Regions from separate parts of the Luteimicrobium sp. DT211 genome, predicted to be linked through region 1. Evidence: riboswitches for the same ligand, from Rfam matches in the RefSeq annotation. Region 1 holds a riboswitch; the other holds the start of a gene.
What was found. A riboswitch is a leader RNA that binds a small molecule or an ion and turns the genes downstream of it on or off. The one in region 1 is predicted to bind cyclic di-AMP.
Positions count from the first base shown of each region.

Region 2: another riboswitch for cyclic di-AMP. It lies ahead of ACLQ14_RS03185 (C40 family peptidase); the one in region 1 lies ahead of ACLQ14_RS07935 (C40 family peptidase).

Region 1 covers NZ_JBNCMC010000003.1:15,904-26,328, reverse strand. Annotated here, with positions in the region: gene ACLQ14_RS07995 (helix-turn-helix transcriptional regulator) at 1-271, opposite strand, end outside; tRNA gene ACLQ14_RS07990 (tRNA-Arg) at 567-639, opposite strand; gene ACLQ14_RS07985 (hypothetical protein) at 883-1,089, shown strand; gene ACLQ14_RS07980 (dihydrofolate reductase) at 1,079-1,660, opposite strand; gene ACLQ14_RS07975 (thymidylate synthase) at 1,660-2,508, opposite strand; gene ACLQ14_RS07970 (OsmC family protein) at 2,583-3,089, shown strand; gene ACLQ14_RS07965 (hypothetical protein) at 3,092-3,934, shown strand; gene ACLQ14_RS07960 (hypothetical protein) at 3,937-4,452, shown strand; gene ACLQ14_RS07955 (PadR family transcriptional regulator) at 4,439-5,158, opposite strand; gene ddaH (dimethylargininase) at 5,455-6,282, shown strand; gene rocD (ornithine--oxo-acid transaminase) at 6,279-7,484, shown strand; gene ACLQ14_RS07940 (universal stress protein) at 7,498-8,466, opposite strand; gene ACLQ14_RS07935 (C40 family peptidase) at 8,550-9,278, opposite strand; cyclic di-AMP (ydaO/yuaA leader) riboswitch at 9,378-9,571, opposite strand; gene ACLQ14_RS07930 (metal-dependent transcriptional regulator) at 9,709-10,416, opposite strand.
Region 2 covers NZ_JBNCMC010000001.1:698,001-708,425, reverse strand. Annotated here, with positions in the region: gene ACLQ14_RS03190 (NTP transferase domain-containing protein) at 1-1,754, opposite strand, end outside; cyclic di-AMP (ydaO/yuaA leader) riboswitch at 2,149-2,312, shown strand; gene ACLQ14_RS03185 (C40 family peptidase) at 2,314-3,126, shown strand; gene ACLQ14_RS03180 (ROK family protein) at 3,176-4,489, opposite strand; gene xylA (xylose isomerase) at 4,596-5,780, shown strand; gene xylB (xylulokinase) at 5,780-7,252, shown strand; gene ACLQ14_RS03165 (acetylxylan esterase) at 7,345-8,325, shown strand; gene ACLQ14_RS03160 (alpha-mannosidase) at 8,402-10,425, opposite strand, start outside.

The sequences.
Region 1 (10,425 bases):
GCCCCTCGTCACCGAGCAGGTCGGCGAGCTGGTCGTCGAAGGAAGCGTCCTGCACCGGGACAGCGCTGATCCCTAGATCGAGGGCCCGCAGAACCGCGAAGGCGCGGCCGATCTCGATGCCTGGCCGCTTGCCGCGCTCGAGGTCGATCAGCAGCGGGCGCGAGACTCCTGCGCGCTCGGCGACCTGAGCCTGGGTCAGGTGCAGGTCGTGACGGCGCTTGGCGAGCACGGCGCCGAACTCGATGTACGTTCGCGAGACCTGATCGACCATAGAAGTCATGATACAGCGACATTGCCGGATGTCACAGATCCCTAACATTATTCGAAGTCGGGGTACCCAGACATCTACGGGGAGGTCAACGGGGCGCCCTCGCTCGATGCCCGGTGGGGCGTCAAGATTGTCGTGCTCGTCCCTCGGCCTGAGCACACCGCTACTCGCGACGGGCGCTCGGTCACCCGGAACACGCGGGGGGCTGCTGACCTCTGGTGACCACGAGGCCCCCGCAAGCGCCGCGCCGGATTCGCCGGGGCCCCCCCACCGCATGACTGACCGCAACAACACGCTGTGCGCCTGGGCAGATTCGAACTGCCGACACCCGCTTTAGGAGAGCGGTGCTCTATCCCCTGAGCTACAGGCGCGCGGGCCGCTCGTGGAGCGGTCCGGGGACGCGCGCCAGCCTACCGGGAGGGCGCGCGGGCGCGCGAACGGCGGCGCTTCACCCGAATCGTTACGATCCGCGGCCGGCCGGCTCGATTTTTCACCCGCTCTCGGCGGCCGCTCGCTCTGCGTCGACCCCCACCGCGGCGGAAGAGTGGCAGACGGAGCGGTGGAACACGAGCCGTCGCTCCACGTTCACGTACGTACGACCCAGGGGCACGCGCATGACCACGTTCGACCTCACCCCCGACGGCAGCGCTGTCGGACCGATCGCGCCGCCGCGCGCGGCACCGGCCCGCGCCACGCGCGCGACGACCACCTCACGCACCCGACGACGCTGGTTCCGCGGGCACAGCCTCTGGCTTCAGGCCGTGGTGTTCACTCTGGCGCTGGTTGCCGGCCTCTTCACCGGGTACCTCATCAACCGCTGACCGGGGCGTCCTCGGCAGAGGCGCGCGAGTAGGTCACGAACCGGTACCGCACCCCGGTGCGCGAGGTCTCCCACGCGCCGGCGTCGAGCCGCCAGACCGCCGGGTCGACCGGCGGCGCCCAGGCGTCCCCCTCGACCTCCAGGTCGAGCTCGGTCACGGCCAGCCGGTCCGCGAGGCCGACCGTCGCGGCGTACACCTGTGCGCCGCCGATCACCCACATCTCGTCGCCGCCCGGCGCCGTGGCGGCCAGGCGGAGCGCCTCCTCGACCGTCGGCGCGAGCCTCACGTCCGCTGCACCCGGGGCGAGGTCCGCACCCGCGGCAGCGCCGTCGTCGGGCGCGGGACGCCAGCCCGGCTGCCGGCTCACGACGACGTTCGTCCGGCCTGGAAGCGGCCGGAACCGCGCGGGGAGCGAGTCCCAGGTCAGGCGGCCCATCACGACCGGGTGCCCGAGCGTCAGGGCCTTGAAGCGTGCGGCGTCCTCGGGGACGCGCCACGGCAGCGCGTTGCCCGCGCCGATCACGGGGCGACCGGCGGCGTCGCGCGCCTGCGCCCAGACGAGCGCGAGCACTAGACGGCCACCGGCGCCTTGATGGTCGGGTGACGGACGTAGCCGAGCACCTCGAGGTCCTCGTACGCGTAGTCGAAGATCGAGTCGCGCGGGGCGACCCGGAGCGTCGGGTAGGGATACGGGTCGCGCTCCAGCTGCGTCCGCACCTGCTCGACGTGGTTGTCGTAGACGTGGCAGTCGCCGCCCGTCCAGACGAAGTCGCCGACCTCGAGGCCGGTCTGCGCGGCCACGAGGTGCGTGAGCAGCGCGTACGACGCGATGTTGAACGGCACGCCGAGGAACAGGTCCGCCGACCGCTGGTAGAGCTGGCACGAGAGCCTGCCGTCGGCCACGTAGAACTGGAAGAACGCGTGGCACGGCGGCAGCGCCATGTCGGACAGCTCCGCGACGTTCCACGCCGAGACGATCAGGCGGCGCGAGTCCGGGTTCGCGCGGATCTGCTCGATCACGCCGGCGATCTGGTCGACGTGCCGCCCGCCGGGCGTGGGCCACGAGCGCCACTGCACGCCGTAGACCGGGCCGAGCTCGCCGTCGTCGTCGGCCCACTCGTCCCAGATGCTCACCCCGTGCTCACGCAGCCAGCGGACGTTCGACTCGCCGCGCAGGAACCACAGCAGCTCGTAGGCCACCGACTTGAAGTGCACGCGCTTGGTCGTGACCAGCGGGAACCCCTGCGACAGGTCGTAGCGCAGCTGCGCGCCGAAGATGCTGCGCGTCCCCGTGCCGGTGCGGTCGTCCTTGTGCGTGCCCTCGGCGAGGACGCGCGCCAGCAGGTCCTCGTACGGGGTGGGCACGGTGCCGCGCGGGGGCGTGGTCGGAATCGCTGCGTCGTCGGCCATGTTGGTCATCGTAGGCGGGCAGGGACGCGAGACGAACGGCCCACGCCCGGCGAGAGACGAACGAGCGATGGGATGATGCGCCAATGAGCACCGACACCACGACCCCTGCCACCGAGACCGACGCGATCCCCGCGTCGAGCCCGTCCACGACGGACCCGCTCTGGGTCGAGCGCACGGGGTCCCGCACCTACCGGGGGTTCTCCGGGCGAGGCGCCACCGTGGACATGGGCCCGGTGAGCGCGGGCGCCGTGTTCACCCCGGGCGAGCTCCTCAAGGTCGCGCTCGCGGGCTGCGCCGGGATGTCGAGCGACGTCCCGCTCGCGCGCCGCCTCGGCGACGACTACAAGGTCACCATCCGCATCGAGGGCGCCAAGAATCTCGAGGAGGACCGCTACCCCGAGCTGACCGAGGTCATCGAGCTCGACCTCTCCTCGCTCGACGACGCGACCCGCGACCGCGTGCTCGCCGTCGCGGAGCGCTCGATCGAGCAGACCTGCACGGTCGGGCGCACGCTCGAGGCCGGGGTCGTCGTGAAGCGGGAGTTCGTCGAGCCCGCCTCCGCGGTGGCCGCGGGCGAGGCCACGGCCTGACCATGGGCGGCGAGGTGCTGCCCGGCGTCCCGGCACCGCCGCCTCCGAGCGGCCCGACGGGCCGCGAGGTGGCGCGCGCGACCCCGGTGCTCGACGCGATCCTCGACCGGGCGGTCGCGATCCCGGCTCCCGTGATCCGACGGCACGTGGACGCGCTGCGCCGTCGCAACCCGCTCGCGAGCCCGGCCCAGCTGGTCCGGATCCTCGAGAAGGAGTACGCGACAGTGCTCAGCGCGGCGGGCGGCGCGGTCGGCGTCGCGGCCGCGTTGCCTGCCGTCGGGACGGGAGCGGGGCTCGTGCTCAGCTCGAGCGACGCCGCGACCTTCTTCGCGAGCTCCGCGGCCTTCGCGCTCGCGGTCGCGGAGGTCCACGGCATCGAGGTCGTCGACGTCGAACGGCGCCGGGCGCTGCTCCTCGCCTCCGTCCTGGGCCCGCGCGGCGCCGCCACCGTGGAGAAGGCCGCGGCAGGCTCGGGGACCGCGTGGGGGAAGACCCTGCTCACGGCGATGCCCGCGTCCACGCTCACGCAGGTCAACCGCGCGCTCGCGAACAAGTTCCTCCGCACACAGCTCGCCAAGCACGCCGGCCTCACGCTGGGTCGCGTAGTGCCGTTCGGCATCGGCGCAGTCGTCGGCGTCGCCGGCGGGCGAGCGCTCGCCCGCACCGTGGTCACGCAGTCGCGCACGGCGTTCGGCGAGCCGCCCGAGGCGTGGCCCCTCACGCTGCGCGTCGTCGAGCCCGCCGACGACGACGCCGCGCCCGCGCTCGAGCACCGGTCACCTCCCCGGCGGCACGGCCCCGTTCGGCCCCGCCGCCTCGGATGGAGCGGCCGTGATGACCGATGAGCATGAGGCTCGCGCACGAGCTCGCGCTGCCGGCCCGTGACGCGTTCGCCCTCGTCGCCGACCCGCGCACGCACGGGACGTGGGTGCCGCTGACCCGGTTCGAGCCGGGCGTCGCCGGCCAGGACGCCGGTCCGGAGGGCCAGCTCTGGGCCCCCGGGGTCGTAGCGACCTTCACGGCCGTGAGCGGCCCGGGCGCGCGTCGCGGCGGGCCGGGGTTCGTCGACCGGATGAGGATCACCGCCTGGGCTCCGCCCACCGAGCCCGGCGCGGACGCGCACCGGCCCGGGCTCGCGGAGTTCCGCAAGCTCGGGCCGGTGCTGTTCGGGACGGCGGGCTTCGAGGTCGAGCCCCTGTCGCCGTCGTCGAGCCGCGTGGTCTGGTGGGAGGACGTGCACATGACGACCGTCCTCCCCCGGGGGCTGACCGCCCCCGTGGCCGACGTCGTGCTGCGGCTCATGGTCCGGGACGCCTGGCGGCGACTGGACCGGGTGACCCGCGGGGGCGTCAGCCCTCGCTGACGTCGCCGTCGTCCGGGCCGTCAGAGGCGGCGTCGGACGGGGCGGGCGCCTCACCCGCGAGGATCAGGTACACCTCGCGTCGGGCGCGGGCCAGCACGTCGACCGTCGCCGCGACCTGCGCCGCGTCGCCGGTGCGCGCGACCTGGGCGATCGCCTGGGCCAGCGCGCCACCCGCCTCGCGCAGCTCGAAGCCCGCCCGACGACCGCCGGTCGACGCGTCGGACCACGGCTCGCCGAGCTCGTCGGCGTGCTCGGCCACGTACGCGCGGCCGGCGTCGGTGAGGCTCGCGAGACGGCGTCCGCCGTCGTCGCTGAGCTGGACGAGGCCCTCGTCCTGGAGCAGGTTGAGGGCGGGGTAGATCGCGCCCGGGCTCGGGCGCCACACGCCGCCCGACTTCTCGCCGATCCGCTGGATCAGCTGGTAGCCGTGCATGGGCTCCTCGGCGAGCAGGAGCAGGACGGCGGCACGCACGTCGCCGCGACCGGCGCGGCGGCCGCGGCCGTGACCGCGGTGGCCGCCGGGTCCGCCGAAGCCGGGCCCGCCGGGGCCGAAGCCCCCCGGACCGAAGCCGGGGCCGAAGCCCCCGGGACCGAACGCGTCGTGGTGGCCGCGGTGCCCGCGGCCGGAGGGACGACCCGGGCCGCGACGGCCGTCGCGCGGGTCGGAGGGGTTCTCAGGGTTCTGGAAGAAGGATGCGGATCGCATGGGGGACCTCCTCGAGGTCTGTTCGAAGGTGTTCTGGGAGCCGACGGGGGCCGCTCCTGCGGGGCGGCGGCCGGGCGATCGTGACGCGGGCCGCGCGAGGCGGGCGGTTCGTCGTCGACAGTCGTTAACGATATATCGCTGATGCATCGCTGTCAACGGTCGCATCTGAGCCACGAGGGAATCCATGGAAGGCCGAGTCCCGACCCGCCAGGTGACCTGCGCCGTCGTACGCTGACCGGACAAGGCCCGGGCGGCGCAGCACCCCCGCGTCCGCCGGGCCCGGCGAAGGAGGCCCGATGCCGCACGCGACCCGTCGCAGCTATCTCATGTGCCGCCCGACGTACTTCACGGTCGAGTACGCGATCAACCCGTGGATGGACACGGGACGCCCCGTCGACACGGCGCGGGCGGTCGCGCAGTGGGAACGGCTGCGCGACGTGTACCTCGACCTCGGGCACGACGTGCAGCTCGTCGAGCCGCTCCCCGGCCTGCCCGACATGGTCTACGCGGCCAACGGGGCGACCGTCGAGGACGGGATCGCCTACTCGGCCCGGTTCACCTACGCACAGCGACGACCGGAGGCGCCCGCGTACCTCAAGTGGCTCGCCGACCACGGCTTCGCCCCCCACGAGGCCGCGCGCACCAACGAGGGCGAGGGCGACCTGCTCCGCGCGGGCGACGTCGTCCTGGCCGGGTACGGCTTCCGGACGGACCGCGCGGCGCACGCGGAGGCCGCCCGCCTGTGGGGCCGAGAGCTCGTGAGCCTCGAGCTCGTCGACCCACGCTTCTACCACCTGGACACCGCCCTCACGGTTCTCAGGGGCAGCGACGGCACGACCCCGGTCGACGTCGTCTACTACCCGGAGGCCTTCTCCCCCGCCGCGCAGGAGGTGCTGCGCAGCAGGTTCCCGGACGCCCTGCTCGCGGCCGACGAGGACGCCGCGGTCCTCGGCCTCAACGCCGTGTCCGACGGCGCGCACGTCGTCCACACGCCGGCCGCCGTCCGCCTCGCCGCGGCGCTCCGCGAGCGGGGGTACGAGCCGATCGGCGTCGACACGTCCGAGCTTCTGCTCGGGGGCGGCGGCGCGAAGTGCTGCACGCTCGAGCTGCGGACCGCGCCATGAGCCACCTCGCGCACAACTACGACCCGCTGCCCGTCGAGCTCGCCCGGGCGGACGGCGCCTGGGCCTGGGACGCGGACGGGCGCCGCTACCTCGACCTCCTCGCGGGCTACTCGGCGCTGAACTTCGGCCACCGGCACCCCGCGCTCGTCGCGGCGGCGCACCGCCAGCTCGACACGCTCACCCTCACGTCGCGCGCGTTCCGGCACGTGCTTCTCGAGCCGTGGGCGGACCGGCTCGCGGCCCTCACCGGCGCCGCGATGGTCCTACCGATGAACACGGGGGCCGAGGCCGTCGAGACCGCGATCAAGGCGGCCCGCAAGTGGGGCTACGACGTCAAGGGCGTCCCGGACGGGGAGGCGACGATCGTCGTCGGAGCGGGGAACTTCCACGGCCGCACCACGACCATCGTCTCGTTCTCCACCGACGACGACGCGCGCCGCGGCTTCGCCCCGTACACGCCGGGCTTCCGGGTGGTCCCGTACGGCGACGCGGCGGCGGTCGAGGCCGCGATCGACGAGACCACCGTCGCCGTGCTGCTCGAGCCGATCCAGGGCGAGCAGGGTGTCGTGGTCCCGCCCGAGGGGTTCTGGCCGCGCGTCCGCGCGGTCTGCGACGCCCACGACGTGCTGCTCGTCGCCGACGAGATCCAGTCCGGGCTCGGCCGCACCGGCACCACGCTCGCCCTCGACCTGTGGGGCGTGCGGGCCGACCTCACGACCCTCGGCAAGGCGCTCGGCGGCGGGATCGTGCCGATCTCCGCGGTCGTCGGACGCGCCGACGTGCTGGGTGTCCTCACCCCGGGGACGCACGGGTCGACCTTCGGCGGCAACCCGCTCGCGTGCGCCGTCTCGCTCGCGGTCCTGGACCTGCTCGAGACCGGCGAGCACCAGGAGCGCGCCAAGGTGCTGGGCGAGGTGCTGCACGGCGAGCTCCAAGGTCTCGTCGCGGACGGGCTGCTCGCCGCGAGCCGCGGCGTCGGGCTGTGGGCTGGGTTCGACGTGCCCGTCGCCCCCGAGCCCGACGACGGCGCGCCCGGCGGGGCTCCCGGGCGGGCACTGTGCGAGGCCCTGCTCGCGCGGGGGGTCCTCGCCAAGGAGGCGCACGGTCGGACGGTGCGGCTCGCCCCGCCGCTCGTCGTCGAGGAGGAGGACCTCCGCTGGGGCCTGACCCAGCTCCGCGACGCCCTCACCCCGCCGAGGTAGACGGGCCGCCCGTTCAGGAGGCGGCGGACCCTTCGGCGGCCTGCTCCTGGGCCTCGGCCTCCGCGCACCGCTTGGTGACGACCATGACCGGGCACTGCGCGTGGTGCAGCACAGCCTGGCTCGTCGAGCCGAGCAGCATCCCGGAGAATCCCCCGCGCCCGCGCGAGCCGACGACGATGAGGTCGGCGGCCTGCGAGAACTCGACGAGCAGCTCGGCGCCGGTCCCGTCGAGCACGATCTGCCGGACCTCGAGGCCCGGGCGGCTCTCCACCAGGCGCTGGACCACGAGGTCGAGGTTGGCGGCGGCGTCGGCGAGGACCTGCTCGTGGTCCACCGACGCGGGCAGCCAGGCCAGCACGCCCGCGCCGGACGCGATCGGCACGCCCGCGACGGCGACGAGCTCGCAGCCCCAGAGCCGAGCGAGGTCGGCGGCGTGGCGGAGCGCTGCCTCGGAGGTCGGCGAGCCGTCGACCCCCGCGATGATGCGCTCGGGGTGGCGCACCGGCGGCAGCTCGTCCGGAGACTCCGGCGCCCGCTCGCCGTCGGGCGTGCGGAGCGGCACGACGACCGTGGCGCACCGCGCGTGCGCCGGGAGGGCCGAGGAGACCGTGCCGAGGAGCCGGCCGGCGAATCCTCCGCGTCCGCGGGTGCCGACGACGGCCAGCACGTGCTCCTCGCTGAGGTCGACCAGCACCCCGGTCGCATCGCCCGCGGCGAGCGAGGCCGTCACCTGGACGCCGCTCGTCCGGACCCGGGCGACGGCCTCGTCGAGGACGGCCTTGGCGCCCGCCTGGACGGCGTCGTCGTCGATGGGCACGTAACCGCCGTCGAGGGACGCCGAGGTGAGGGTCGGCAGGTAGTACGAGCACACGAGATGCAGGCCCAGCCCGGCCTCGGCGGCGTACATCGTCGCCCAGTCGAGGGCGTGCAGGCTCGGCGCCGACCCGTCGACGCCGACGAGAACGCTCTTTGCGCGCGTCATACCCCCAGCCTACCGACTGCTGGGGCAAGAGACGAGCGCCCCGGCCGCCAGATGGCGGCCGGGGCGCTCGATGCGTTCTGGCGTCAGCCGACGCGGATGAACGTGGGGTTCGTCTGCCACATGGCGCGGAACTGGATCGACTTGCCCGGACGGGGGGCGTCGATGATCGTGTTGCCGCCCGCGTAGATGGCGATGTGGCCCGGCGTCCAGATGAGGTCGCCCGGCTTGGCCTCGGCACGCGAGATGACCGTGCCCGCATAGTGCTGGGCCGACGACGTGCGCGGCAGCGAGATGCCGATCTGCGCGTACACGTACGAGGTGAAGCCCGAGCAGTCGAAGCCCGACGGCGTGGTGCCGCCGTAGACGTAGGGGACGCCCACGTAGCGGCTGGCGATCGCGATGATCTTGGAGCCGTTGGCCGAGGACGGGATCGAGGCGCTGCTCGACGAGCTGCTCGAGGACGAGGTGTCGGTGCTCGACGAGCTCGACGAGCTGCTCGAGTCGGTCGACGTGAGGGCCGTGCGGACCTCGGAGCGGCTCGCGGCCTGGACGGTGCGGTGGACGACGGGCTCGGGGGCCGGCGTGACCTTGACGGACGCGGCGTCGGCGGTCCACTTGACGTGCTTGGTGACCGTGACCGTCTTGGACGTCTGCAGCTCGGCCTTGGCGGCCGCGGTGAGGGCGTCGAGGTCGACGGTGCTGAGCTTGCCCGAGTTGTCGGTGTGCGTCGTGGCCGCCTGGGCGGCGGGACCGCCGAGCATCGAGACCAGAAGGCCCGACGACGCAGCGACGACGGCGGTACGGCGACCCACGGTCGAGAGGCTGCCGGTCGCGGCGCTCGCCAGGGTTGCCAGAGGGGTTACGGGGCGACGCGCCGCACGATGGCGGGCGCGAGTGGTGCTCGTGCTCACTCGTTCTCTCCTTTGACGCCTACGAGGTCAGCTGTCGGGTTCGGGTGGGAGAAACACCCGGCCTCCGGTACCTTGCGGTACCTCGGGCTTCACCCCAAGGAAGTCGTCTCCGACTCCCGTTCGTGGGTCCCCCGTCCCTGTCGTCCAACTCGCTGGGACCCTCGCGGAGTGACAGGGCTCGGCGCTCTCCGTGAGGGCTCCGACGACGTCTGCCGCCGGAACTGCCCCTGAACGTACACGACCCCGCGGCGAATGTCACGCCCCGGTCACGGCGTTCGTTCGGGACTCGTCCGAACTGGTACGGAGGTCCCGGAGCGCCGTCGGCGAGGGGTCAGCCGGCGGCCACGAAGACGTGCCGGGAGACGTCGTCCGCGAGCGCGAGCGGCTTCTCGGCGTCGCCCCCGCGGACCGACAGCATCCCGCCGTCCCACACGGCCTCGACCGCCGCCCCGGGCAGGATCCCGGCCTCGGCGAGGCGCGCGAGGAGCTCGACGTCGGGCTGCAGGGGCTCGCCCAGGCGCCGGACGTCCGCCCGGACGACCTCGACCGTCCCCTGGGCCGGGCGAGCGACGTCGAGCAGCGGGACGACGCCCTCGAGGAAGTCCTCGTGCGTCGGCTCCTCGCCCAGCTCGGAGAGGCCCGGGATGGGGTTGCCGTAGGGCGAGAAGTGCGGGTGACCCAGCAGCTCGGCCAGGCGCTTCTCCACGCGGTCGCTCATGACGTGCTCCCAACGGCACGCCTCCTCGTGGACGTACTCCCAGTCCAGCCCGACGACGTCGGTCAGGAGCCGCTCCGCGAGCCGGTGCTTGCGCATCACGCGCATGGCCTTGGTGGAGCCGAGCTCGGTCAGCTCGAGGTGGCGGTCCCCCGTCACGACGACGAGCCCGTCCCGCTCCATGCGGGCGACCGTCTGGGAGACGGTCGGGCCGGAGTGCCCCAGGCGCTCCGCGATCCGGGCACGCAGCGGGACGATGCCTTCCTCGACGAGCTCGTAGATCGTCTTGAGGTACATCTCGGTGGTGTCGATGAGATCGCTCACTGCTGCTCC
Region 2 (10,425 bases), on a different contig from region 1:
ACGTGCTTGAAGCCGACCTTGACCTCGCGCGACTTCTCGCCGAAGTGGGCCGCCAGCCGGTCGAGCAGGTGCGTCGTGGCGAGGTTGCGGACCACCCCGCCCTTCTCGCCCCGGAACTCGTGCAGGTACCAGTACAGGAGCAGGAGCAGGTCGTTCGTGGTGATGTACTCGCCGGTCTCGTCGACGATGCCGATGCGGTCGGAGTCGCCGTCGGTCGCCATGCCGAGCGCGTACCGCCCGTCGCCCGAGCGGATCATCCCGATGAGCGCGGACAGGCGCTGCAGGTCCGGGGCCGGCGCGATCCCGCCGAACAGCGGGTTGTGCTGGGCATGGATGAACTCGGCGCGCACCCGCATGTCGCCGAGGATCGTGCCGAGCGTGAGCTGGCTCGTCCCGTACATCGGGTCGACGACGACCTGCAGGTTCGAGCCGCGCACCGCCTCGACGTCGACGATCTTCTCGATCGCGTCGACGTAGGGGTCGGTCAGCGTCCGGTCGACGACGACGCCGGCCTTGCGCGCGAGGTCGAGGTCGAGGGTGATGACGTCGTCCACGGACATGGCGTTGGCCTCGTCCTGGTAGCGGTCGGTCTCGTCGTCGAGGGGCAGCGAGCCGTCCGCGCGGAACACCTTGATGCCGTTCCACTCGGGCGGGTTGTGGCTCGAGGTGACGATGATCCCGTACGCCGCGCCGAGGTAGGGGGCGGCGAACGTCACGAGCGGGGTGGGGACGTCGTCGGGCAGGAGGGTGACGGGGATGTTGTTGCCCGCGAAGACCTCGGCGGCCGCGACCTTCGACTCCTCCGAGAGGAACCGCCGGTCCCCGCCGACGACGACGCCGCGCGACTCGAGCCCGCGGCGCGTGGTCTCGTTCGCGATCGCCTGGGAGAGGCGCCGCACGTTGGCGAGCGTGTAGCCCTCGCCGATGACCGCGCGCCAGCCGCCCGTGCCGAAGTGGATGGCCGTGTCGGTGTTCTTCTTCGGCATGAAGAGCCGCTTGAGCAGGATGTCGGCGGCGTCCTGGAGCTCGGCCGGCGAGTTGATGCCGTGCACCTCGTCGGTGTCGTAGATCTGGTAGGTCGCCACGCGGCGGCCGTCGGCGATGGCGCGGTGCGCGAGGTCGGTGAGCCGGTCCGCGCCGGACGCGACGAGCTCGTCGAGCGTCCCGAACAGCAGCGCGGGCGCCGCGACGTAGGCGCCCACGTTGATCTCATGGCCCTCGGCGCGCTCCCCGCCGTCGGCGGGCTCCGTGCTCTCGGCGCTGACGATCGCCGCGACGTCGCCTTCGGCCCGGACCACGCGGTCGTAGGCGGGCCGCGGCTCGGCCAGCACCGCCGTGAGGAAGGTCAGGTCGGCGCCCTTGAGGGCGTGCCGCGTGAGCAGGCCGAGGAACGACTCGCCGCGCAGCAGCGGGGTGTCGCCGTACGCGACCAGGACGACGTCGGCGTCGTCCGGCAGCGCGGCGCGCGCTGCGAGCGCGGCAGGGCCTGTGCCCGCCGGGCCGGACTGCTCGACGTAGGTGAGGTCGGTCCCGAGGAGCTCCCGGACGCGGGTGTCGCCCGCGGCCACGACCACGACGGTGCGGTCCCGGCGCACGGCCTGGGTGAGCGTCTCGAGCGCGCGCTGGACGACGGTCGAGTCGCCGAGCGGCTGGGTGAGGACGTCCCGGGAGGCGTCGTCGTGCCCGGCCGCGAGCAGGACGGCGGCGCGTCGGGAGAGCTGCTGGCGGGCGGGTGCGGCCTGTGTGCTGGACATGGACCTGGTCCTCTGCTGGGCGGGGTCGGCGAAGTTTGAACGGCGTCCTTCCTTATTCCGCAGCCTACACGGCGGGCTACGGTGGTGCGACAGGTCGCGGTCGGCGCCATAGCCGACATCCCGGGCATCGACACGCCCGTGGGAGCGCTCCCGGATGTGAAGGTTTGCGGGACGCGCGTACCGGGAATCCGGCACCCTACGGCTCCCTTTCGATTGATTTGTCATGCCCGGTCCCGAGTGTCACCGACCCGTTTCCACCGGGTCGTAGCCGCTCAACTCGGGCACGGCCGGCTCTCGTTACGTGTTTGTGACCTCGTGGCCCGACTGCCTAGCCTCGATCAGCCGACGGACGCTCGACCTGCCGCCGGCCCCGACCCGGAACGCCGAGCGCTGCCACCGGGAAGGGCCCATGACCGTGGCAGCGACGGGGGACCCACCTTCGGTGGCCCGGGCCATGACGGACCGGACCTCCTCGGGGTGAAGCCGCTTCACGCGGCCGGGCACGTACCTCCCGCCCGAACCCGACAGCTCACCTCGCAGGCGTGAGAGGTACAACACCATGCTCCGAACCCGTGAGCAGGGCGCCGTGCGCCCTGAGCGTGGGCGCGTGCGCCGCTTCGGCCGCGTCGCGACCACCACCGGCCTCCTCGTAGGCCTCCTCGGCGGCGGCCTCGTCGCCGTCGGCGCGGCGACCCCCGCCGCCGCGGCCACCAAGACCGCCGTCAGCAAGTCCACGCCGACCCTGTCGCTCAAGATCAGCGACAAGTCGTACTACAAGGGCAAGCCGCCCGTCGTGAAGGTCACCTCCAAGACCCGCGGCAAGGCCACGACCGGCAAGGTCTACATCCGGGTGAGCGGCAAGCTCGTCGCCATCCGCACGCTCAAGCACGGCACGGTCACGTACCGGCTGTCGAAGCACCTGAAGGTCGGCCACCACCGCGTCCGCGCCACGATCCACCCGGCGCACCCGAGCACCGTCAAGACGCGCACGAAGTACACGACCGTGGCCACGCACAGGTACTCCTCGCGCGTCGTCGAGAAGGCCGTGAAGTACAGCGGCACGCGCTACGTGTACGGCGGCTCGAGCCCCCGCGGCTTCGACTGCTCCGGCTTCACCAAGTACGTGTACTCGCACACCAACGTGAAGTCGCTCCCCCGCACGTCGTCGGGCCAGCGTCACGCCGGCAAGGTCGTCTCCAAGAAGCACGCCAAGCCGGGCGACCTCGTCTACACGCCGGGCCACGTGGGCATCTACGTGGGCGGCAGCAAGATCATCGACGCGCCGCGCCCCGGCAAGTCGATCCACGTCCGCAAGATGTGGAGCGCGAGCTGGACCTTCATCCACGTGAAGGCGAAGGCCAACTCGATCTGAGGTCCACGAACCGCACGCGCGAGAGCGCCGAGCCGGAACGCCCGTCGTTCTAGCTCGGCGCTCTCGTCGTCCCCAGGTGCTCCAGGTACTCGACCGGCGCCTGCACCAGGTCCCGCAGCACGGCACGCGCCCCGCCGGTCAGCGCCGCGTACCCCGCGACCGGCGCGGGACGGACCGCGATCCGCTCCCACGGCGAGGCCAGCACGCGCGTGCGCAGCTCGGCCTCGAGGCTGGGGCGCAGGTCCTCCGCGAGCGCCTCGTACACCCCGCCGAGCAGGACCGTGTCGAGGTCGAGCAGGTTCACCAGCGTCGAGAGCGCCGTACCGAGCGCCTTGCCCGCCCGCCCGACGACGGCACGCGCCCGGTCCGCCGTCTCGCCCCCCGCGGCCAGCGCCCGGGCGACGGGGGCCAGCCCGGCAGCGGGCGCACCGTCGGCCTCGGGGCCGGCCGGCCGGGTCGAGCCGGGACCCGGGTCGAGCCCGAGGCCCCGGAGGATCGCGTCCTTGCCGGCGAGCTGCTCGAGGCAGCCGGTCGCGCCGCACCGGCAGCGCGGCCCGGCGGGGTCCACGACGACGTGCCCGATCTCGCCGGCCCAGCCGTGGCGCCCGAGGTAGAGCTCGCCGTCGAGCACGATGGCGGCGCCGATGCCGACGTCGCCGGAGACGTGGACGAACGTCGTCCCGTCGTGGCCGGACGCGGCGAACTGGCCGAACGGGAGCTGCGCGAGGCCCGCCAGGTTGGCCTCGTTGGCGATCTCGACACGCGCGGGCAGCGGCCCGAGCAGCGGCACGGGCGCGAGCGACTCCCAGCCGAGGTTGGGCGCCACCTGGAGGAACCCGGCCCGCGCGTCGACGAGGCCGGGCAGCGCCAGCCTGACCCCGGCGAGCCGCATGCCGTCGGCCTCCACCTCGGCGACGACCTCGCGGGCGAGCTCTCCGACGCGGGCCAGCACGCGCACGGGGTCGCTGCCGGAGAAGTCGGCGCCGACCACCCCGGCGACACCGCGCGCGTCCTCGTGCCGCTCGGCCACCGTCGCGCCGGACAGGTCGAGCGCGCGCACGCCCACGTAGTCGACGTTCACCTCGAGCCCGAGCCCGACGACGGTGCGGGGCGCCGGCACGAGCGGGACCGCCGGCCGCCCGACCTGGCCCGGCGAGGGCGCGAGCTCGGCGACGACGCGCCCGGCGACGAGCTGGTCGACGAGGGAGCCGACGGTCGCGCGGGTCAGCCCGGTGGCCGCGGCGACCGTCGCGCGCGACGGCGGCTCGGCCGCGCCGAACACGCTCCGGGCGACGAGCGCGAGGTTGTGCTCGCGCAGCGAGGCCTGTCGCGCCTTGGGGGTGCCGACGCCGGGGAGCTCCATGAGGCTTGACCCTACCCGCGACCCGCGTTAAGTTCATCCGTACAACAAAGGGTCGCTGCGCAGGTCGCGGAGGACCCGCCACCCACTCGACGAGGAGCACCACCGGATGAGCACCGCCGCCGCCACCCCCGACTTCAAGTTCTCGTTCGGCCTGTGGACCGTGGGCTGGCAGGCCCAGGACCCCTTCGGCGACCCGACGCGCGCCGCGCTCGACCCCGCCGAGTCCGTGCGCAAGCTCGCCGACATCGGCGCGTGGGGCTTCACGTTCCACGACAACGACGTCTTCCCGTTCGACGCCGACGACGCCGACCGCCGCGCGCGCGTCGACGCCGTCAAGAAGGCCGCCGACGAGACCGGCCTCGTGATCGAGATGGTCACGACCAACACGTTCACGCACCCCGTCTTCAAGGACGGCGCCTTCACGTCGAACGACCGCGGCGTCCGCCGCTTCGGCCTGCGCAAGATCCTCCGCAACGTCGACCTCGCCGCCGAGCTCGGCGCGCAGACCTTCGTCATGTGGGGCGGTCGCGAGGGCGTCGAGTACGACAACTCCAAGGACCTGCACGCCGCGCACGCCCGCTACGCCGAGGGCATCGACACCGTCGCCGCGTACATCAAGGACCGCGGCTACGACCTGCGCATCGGCCTCGAGCCCAAGCCCAACGAGCCCCGCGGCGACATCTTCCTGCCGTCGATCGGCCACGCGCTCGCGCTCATCGCGACGCTCGACAACGGCGACATCGTCGGCCTCAACCCGGAGACCGGGCACGAGCAGATGGCCACGCTCAACTACACGCACGGCCTCGCCCTCGCCCTCTACGCGGGCAAGCTCTTCCACATCGACCTCAACGGCCAGCACGGCCCGAAGTTCGACCAGGACCTCGTGTTCGGCCACGGCGACCTGCTCTCGGCCTTCTTCACGGTCGACCTGCTGGAGAACGGCTTCCCCAACGGCGGCCCGACCTACGACGGCGCCCGCCACTTCGACTACAAGCCGTCGCGCACCGAGGGCCCCGACGGCGTGTGGGACTCCGCGCGTGCCAACATCGAGACCTACACGCTCCTCGCCAAGAAGGCCAAGCAGTACCGCGATGACCCCGAGGTCCAGAGGGCGTTCGAGCACGCCGGCATCTTCGAGCTCGGCCAGTCCACGCTCGCCGAGGGCGAGACGTTCGACCAGTTCCTCGCCGACCCGACGACGCGCGAGACGTTCGACCTCGACGCAGCCGCCGAGCGCGAGTACGGGCTCGTCGCGCTGCACCAGCTCGCGCTGAAGCACCTCGTCGGCTGATGAGCGGGAACCTCGTCGCCGGCGTCGACTCCTCGACGCAGTCGTGCAAGGTCGTCGTCCGTGACGCGGAGACCGGGACGCTCGTGCGCTCCGGCTCCGCGTCCCACCCGGACGGCACCGAGGTGCACCCCGACGCCTGGTGGGACGCGTTCCGCGCGGCCGCCGACGCCGCCGGAGGCCTCGGCCCCGACGCGGGCGTGGCAGCGCTCGCCGTCGGCGGTCAGCAGCACGGCATGGTCCTGCTCGACGCCGACGGCGAGGTCCTCCGGCCCGCCCTGCTGTGGAACGACACGCGGTCGGCGTCGTCCGCGGCGGACCTGGTGGAGGAGCTCGGCGCCGCGGCGTGGGCCGACGCGGTCGGCTCGGTGCCGGTCGCGTCGCTCACCGTGACGAAGCTGCGCTGGGTGGCCGACCACGAGCCCGGGCTCGTGCCGCGGATCGCCGCGGTCGCGCTCCCCCACGACTGGCTGACGTGGCGCATCGCCGGGTTCGGGCCCCGGTCGCAGGGGCTCGAGCCCGACCTCGCAGAGCTCACGACCGACCGGTCCGACGCGTCCGGCACCGGGTACTGGGGTCTCGACTCTTACCGGCGCGACCTGCTCGCCCGCGGGCTGCGGGTCGACGAGGCGAGGGCAGAGCGGATCGTCCTGCCGCGCGTCGTGGGGGCCGGGGAGGCCGCAGGGACGACGCGCGGGACCGACGTCGTCGCGGCCGGGATCGTCCTCGGGGCCGGGGCGGGCGACAACGCCGGCGCCGCGCTCGGGCTGGGCATGGGCGCGGGCGACGTCGCGATCTCGATCGGGACGTCAGGCGTCGTGTCCGCGGTCGCGGACCGGCCCAGCGCCGACGCGTCCGGGCTCGTCAACGGCTTCGCCGACGCGACCGGGCGGTACCTGCTGCTCGGCGTGACGCTCAACGCGAGCCGCGTGCTCGACGCCGCCCGCAGCATCCTCGGCGTCGACCACCTGGGGCTGTCCAAGCTCGCGCTCGCGGCCCCCGCCGGCGCGGACGGACTCGTCCTCGTGCCGTACCTCGAGGGCGAGCGCACGCCCAACCGCCCCGACGCGACCGGCTCGTTCCACGGCCTCCGCCTCGCGACCGCGACCCCGGAGCACCTGGCGCGGGCCGCCGTCGAGGGCATGCTGTGCGGGCTCGCCGACGGGCTCGACGCGCTCGTCGCGCAGGGCGCCGAGGTCCGGCGGCTGCTGCTCATCGGCGGCGGCGCCCGGTCCGAGGCCGTGCGGCAGATCGCGCCGAGCGTCTTCGGGCGTCCGGTCGAGGTGCCACCCGCGGGCGAGTACGTCGCCGACGGCGCGGCCCGCCAGGCCGCCTGGGCCCTCACGGGGACGGCCGAGCCTCCCGCCTGGGCCGGGGGCGTCTCCGACGGTGGAGCGGACGAGTCCTTGACCTTCGACGGCGAGCCCGCGCCCGTCGTGCGCGAGCAGTACGCCGCCGTCCGCGACCTGGGCTGATCCTTCGCCGACGGTGACGTTGCCCGGGGGTAACGTCACCGTCGGCGCCGCGGACGTCACCGTCGGCGAACTCAACGAGAGCAGAGAGAGCAATGCCGCTGACCGACCTGCCCCTGGACGCGCTCCACGCCTTCCGGCCCGACGTGCGCGAGCCCGCCGACTTCGACGCGTTCTGGACCAAGACGCTCGCCGAGTCCCGCGCCGCCGGCGCCGACCACCCCGTGCTGCGCGAGCCCGCCGACACCCCCGTCACGGGCCTGGTCATCGAGGACCTCACGTTCCCCGGCTTCGGCGGCGAGCCCGTCAAGGCGTGGCTCACCCGACCCGTCGGCCGCGAGGGCGAGCAGCTGCCCACGGTCGTCGAGTTCAACGGCTACAACGGCGGCCGCGGCCTGCCGGGCGAGCGGGTCGGCTGGGCGCTCGCCGGCTTCGTGCACGTGTTCATGGACACGCGCGGCCAGGGCAGCGGCTGGGGCTCCGGCGGCGACACCCCCGACCCCCACGGCTCGGGCCCCGCGCAGTCCGGCTGGATGACGCGCGGCATCGACGACCCCGCCGACCACTACTACCGCCGCGTGTACACCGACGCGGCCCGCCTGCTCGACGCCGTCCGCGCCCTCCCCGAGGTCGACCCGGCCCGCGTCGCCGTCGCCGGCGGAAGCCAGGGCGGCGGCATCGCGATCGCGGCCGCGGGCCTCGTTCCCGACGTCTGGGCCGCCATGCCCGACGTCGCGTTCCTGTGCGCGTGGGAGCACGGCCTCCAGGTCGCGACGAGCGACCCGTTCGCCGAGCTCGCGCGCTACCTCGCCGTCCACCGCGACCAGCGCGAGACCGTGCTCACCACGGCGGCGTACCTGGACGGCGTGAACTTCGCGAAGCGCATCACCGCGCCCGCGCTGTTCTCGGTGGCACTGATGGACGACGTCGTGCCGCCGTCGACGACGTTCGCCGCGTTCAACGCCCTCGCGTCGGTCGACAAGCACATCGAGGTCTACCCCGAGAACGGGCACGAGGGCGGGCAGACGTACCAGTGGCTCAAGCAGGTCGAGTTCCTCCAGGCCCGCGGCGCCTGACAGCGTCCGCGCGGGATACCCCGCGAAGTAGACCGGCCCCCGGGCGGCCGGTCTACTTCGCGAGGTGGCGCAGGGGTCAGGGCCGGGCGAAGCGCAGCGTGACGATCTCGAACGGGCGGAACGCGATCGGCTCAGCGAGGGTCACCTCGGTCGTGCGGCCGTCGTCGAGCGGGCGCTCGAGGAGGTCCGTCCGCACCGCGCCGGAGGTCTCGAACCCCGGCGCGACGGTCGCGCGGGCGTGCCCGCCCAGCGACTCGTAGAGCCGCACGACGACGTCGCCGCTGCGGTCCTCCGCGAGCTTGACCGACTCGACGACGACGGCGCCCGCCGGGTCGGCCACGGAGACCAGCGGCTCGACCGGGCCGGCTCCCGTGACGACGCGCGGCTCCAGGTTCGTCGCGTAGCCGTCGCGGACGGCGTCCCCGAGGTCCGCGCCCACGTGGAGCACGGTCACGAACCGGTGCGCGCCCTGGTCGGCGTCGGGGTCCGGGAAGAGCGGCGCACGCAGCAGCGACTCGCGGACGGTCGTCACGGTCGCGCCGTCGTCGGTCACGGACCGCTGGACGTCGTGCCCGTAGGTCGCGCTGTTGGCGACCGCGACCCCGTAGCCGGGCTCGGCCACGTGCACCCACCGGTGCGCGCAGATCTCGAACCGCGCCGCGTCCCAGGGCGTGTTGGCGTGCGTCGGCCGGAACACGTGGCCGAACTGCGTCTCCGACGCGCTGCGGTCGGCGTGCACGGCGAGCGGGAACGCGAGCTTGAGGAGCTTCTGCCGCTCGTGCCAGTCGACGACGGTCTCGACCGTCAGCGCCGCGGACCCCCGAGCCAGCGAGAGCCGCTGCCGGACCGTCGACGCCCCGAACGCCCGCCGCACCTCGACGACCGCCTCGTCGTCGGACGACTCCACGACCTCGATGCCCAGCGCGTCGACCAGGTCGGTGCGCTCGTCGAGGTACTCGCGGTCGATGTCCCACGCGTCCCACTGGCGCGGGGTGTCGCGGTGGAGCTGGAGCAGGTTGGCGGCGAGTCCCGCGGGCACGAGCTCGCGGTCGGCGCGGAGGTCGCGGATCGAGTCGACCAGCCCCCGCGCGTCGACGTGCACCGCGACCAGGCCGTTGGCGAGGACCACACCGGCGGGGGCGCCGTCGTCGGCGGACACGGTGACGTCCACGCCCCCGGACGCCGACGACGGCGCCGCGCCGAGCGCGGCGACGCCGGCCCGGGCGTGCGGGGCGGCGTTGAAGACCAGCGGCGTGTCACCCGCGCCCGCGAGCGCCTCGAGCGACGTCCCGACGATCTCGTCGAGCGTCCGCGCCACCTCGGCGTACCCGGCCTCGGCGTCCCGGTACACCCACGCGATCGAGCTGCCGGGGAGGATGTCGTGGAACTGGTTGAGGAGGACGGTCTTCCAGGCCCCGTCGAGCTCCTCGTAGGGGTACGGCGCACCCTCCCGGACGGCGGCCGTCGCCGCCCAGAGCTCGGCCTCGCGCAGCAGGTGCTCGCTGCGGCGGTTGCCCTGCTTGGTGCGCGCCTGCGACGTGTAGGTGCCGCGGTGGAACTCGAGGTACATCTCGCCGCTCCAGACGGCGGGCCGGTCGAGCTCGGCCTCGGCGGCCTCGAAGAAGTCGTACGGGCTCGCGACCCGCACCTCGGCGACGCCCTCGGTCGAGGCGTACCGGCGCGCGCGGCCCAGCATGTCCGCCGTCGGGCCGCCGCCGCCGTCGCCGTAGCCGAACGGCACGATAGACGCGTCGAGCACGCCCTTCTCCCGGTTGTTCCGGGCGGCGTGGTCGAGCTCGCCGGCGGAGAGCTCGGCGTTGTACGAGTCGACGGGCGGGAAGTGGGTGAGCAGGCGCGTGCCGTCGATGCCCTCCCAGAGGAACGTGTGGTGCGGCATCGCGTTGGTCTCGTTCCACGACAGCTTCTGCGTGAGCATCCACCGGTTGCCCGCGAGCTTCGCGATCTGCGGGAGCGCGCCCGAGTAGCCGAACGAGTCCGGCAGCCACACGTCACGCGTCTCGACGCCGAGCTCGTCGCGGAAGAACGACTTGCCCGTGAGGAACTGCCGGACCATCGCCTCGCCGCCGGGCATGTTCGTGT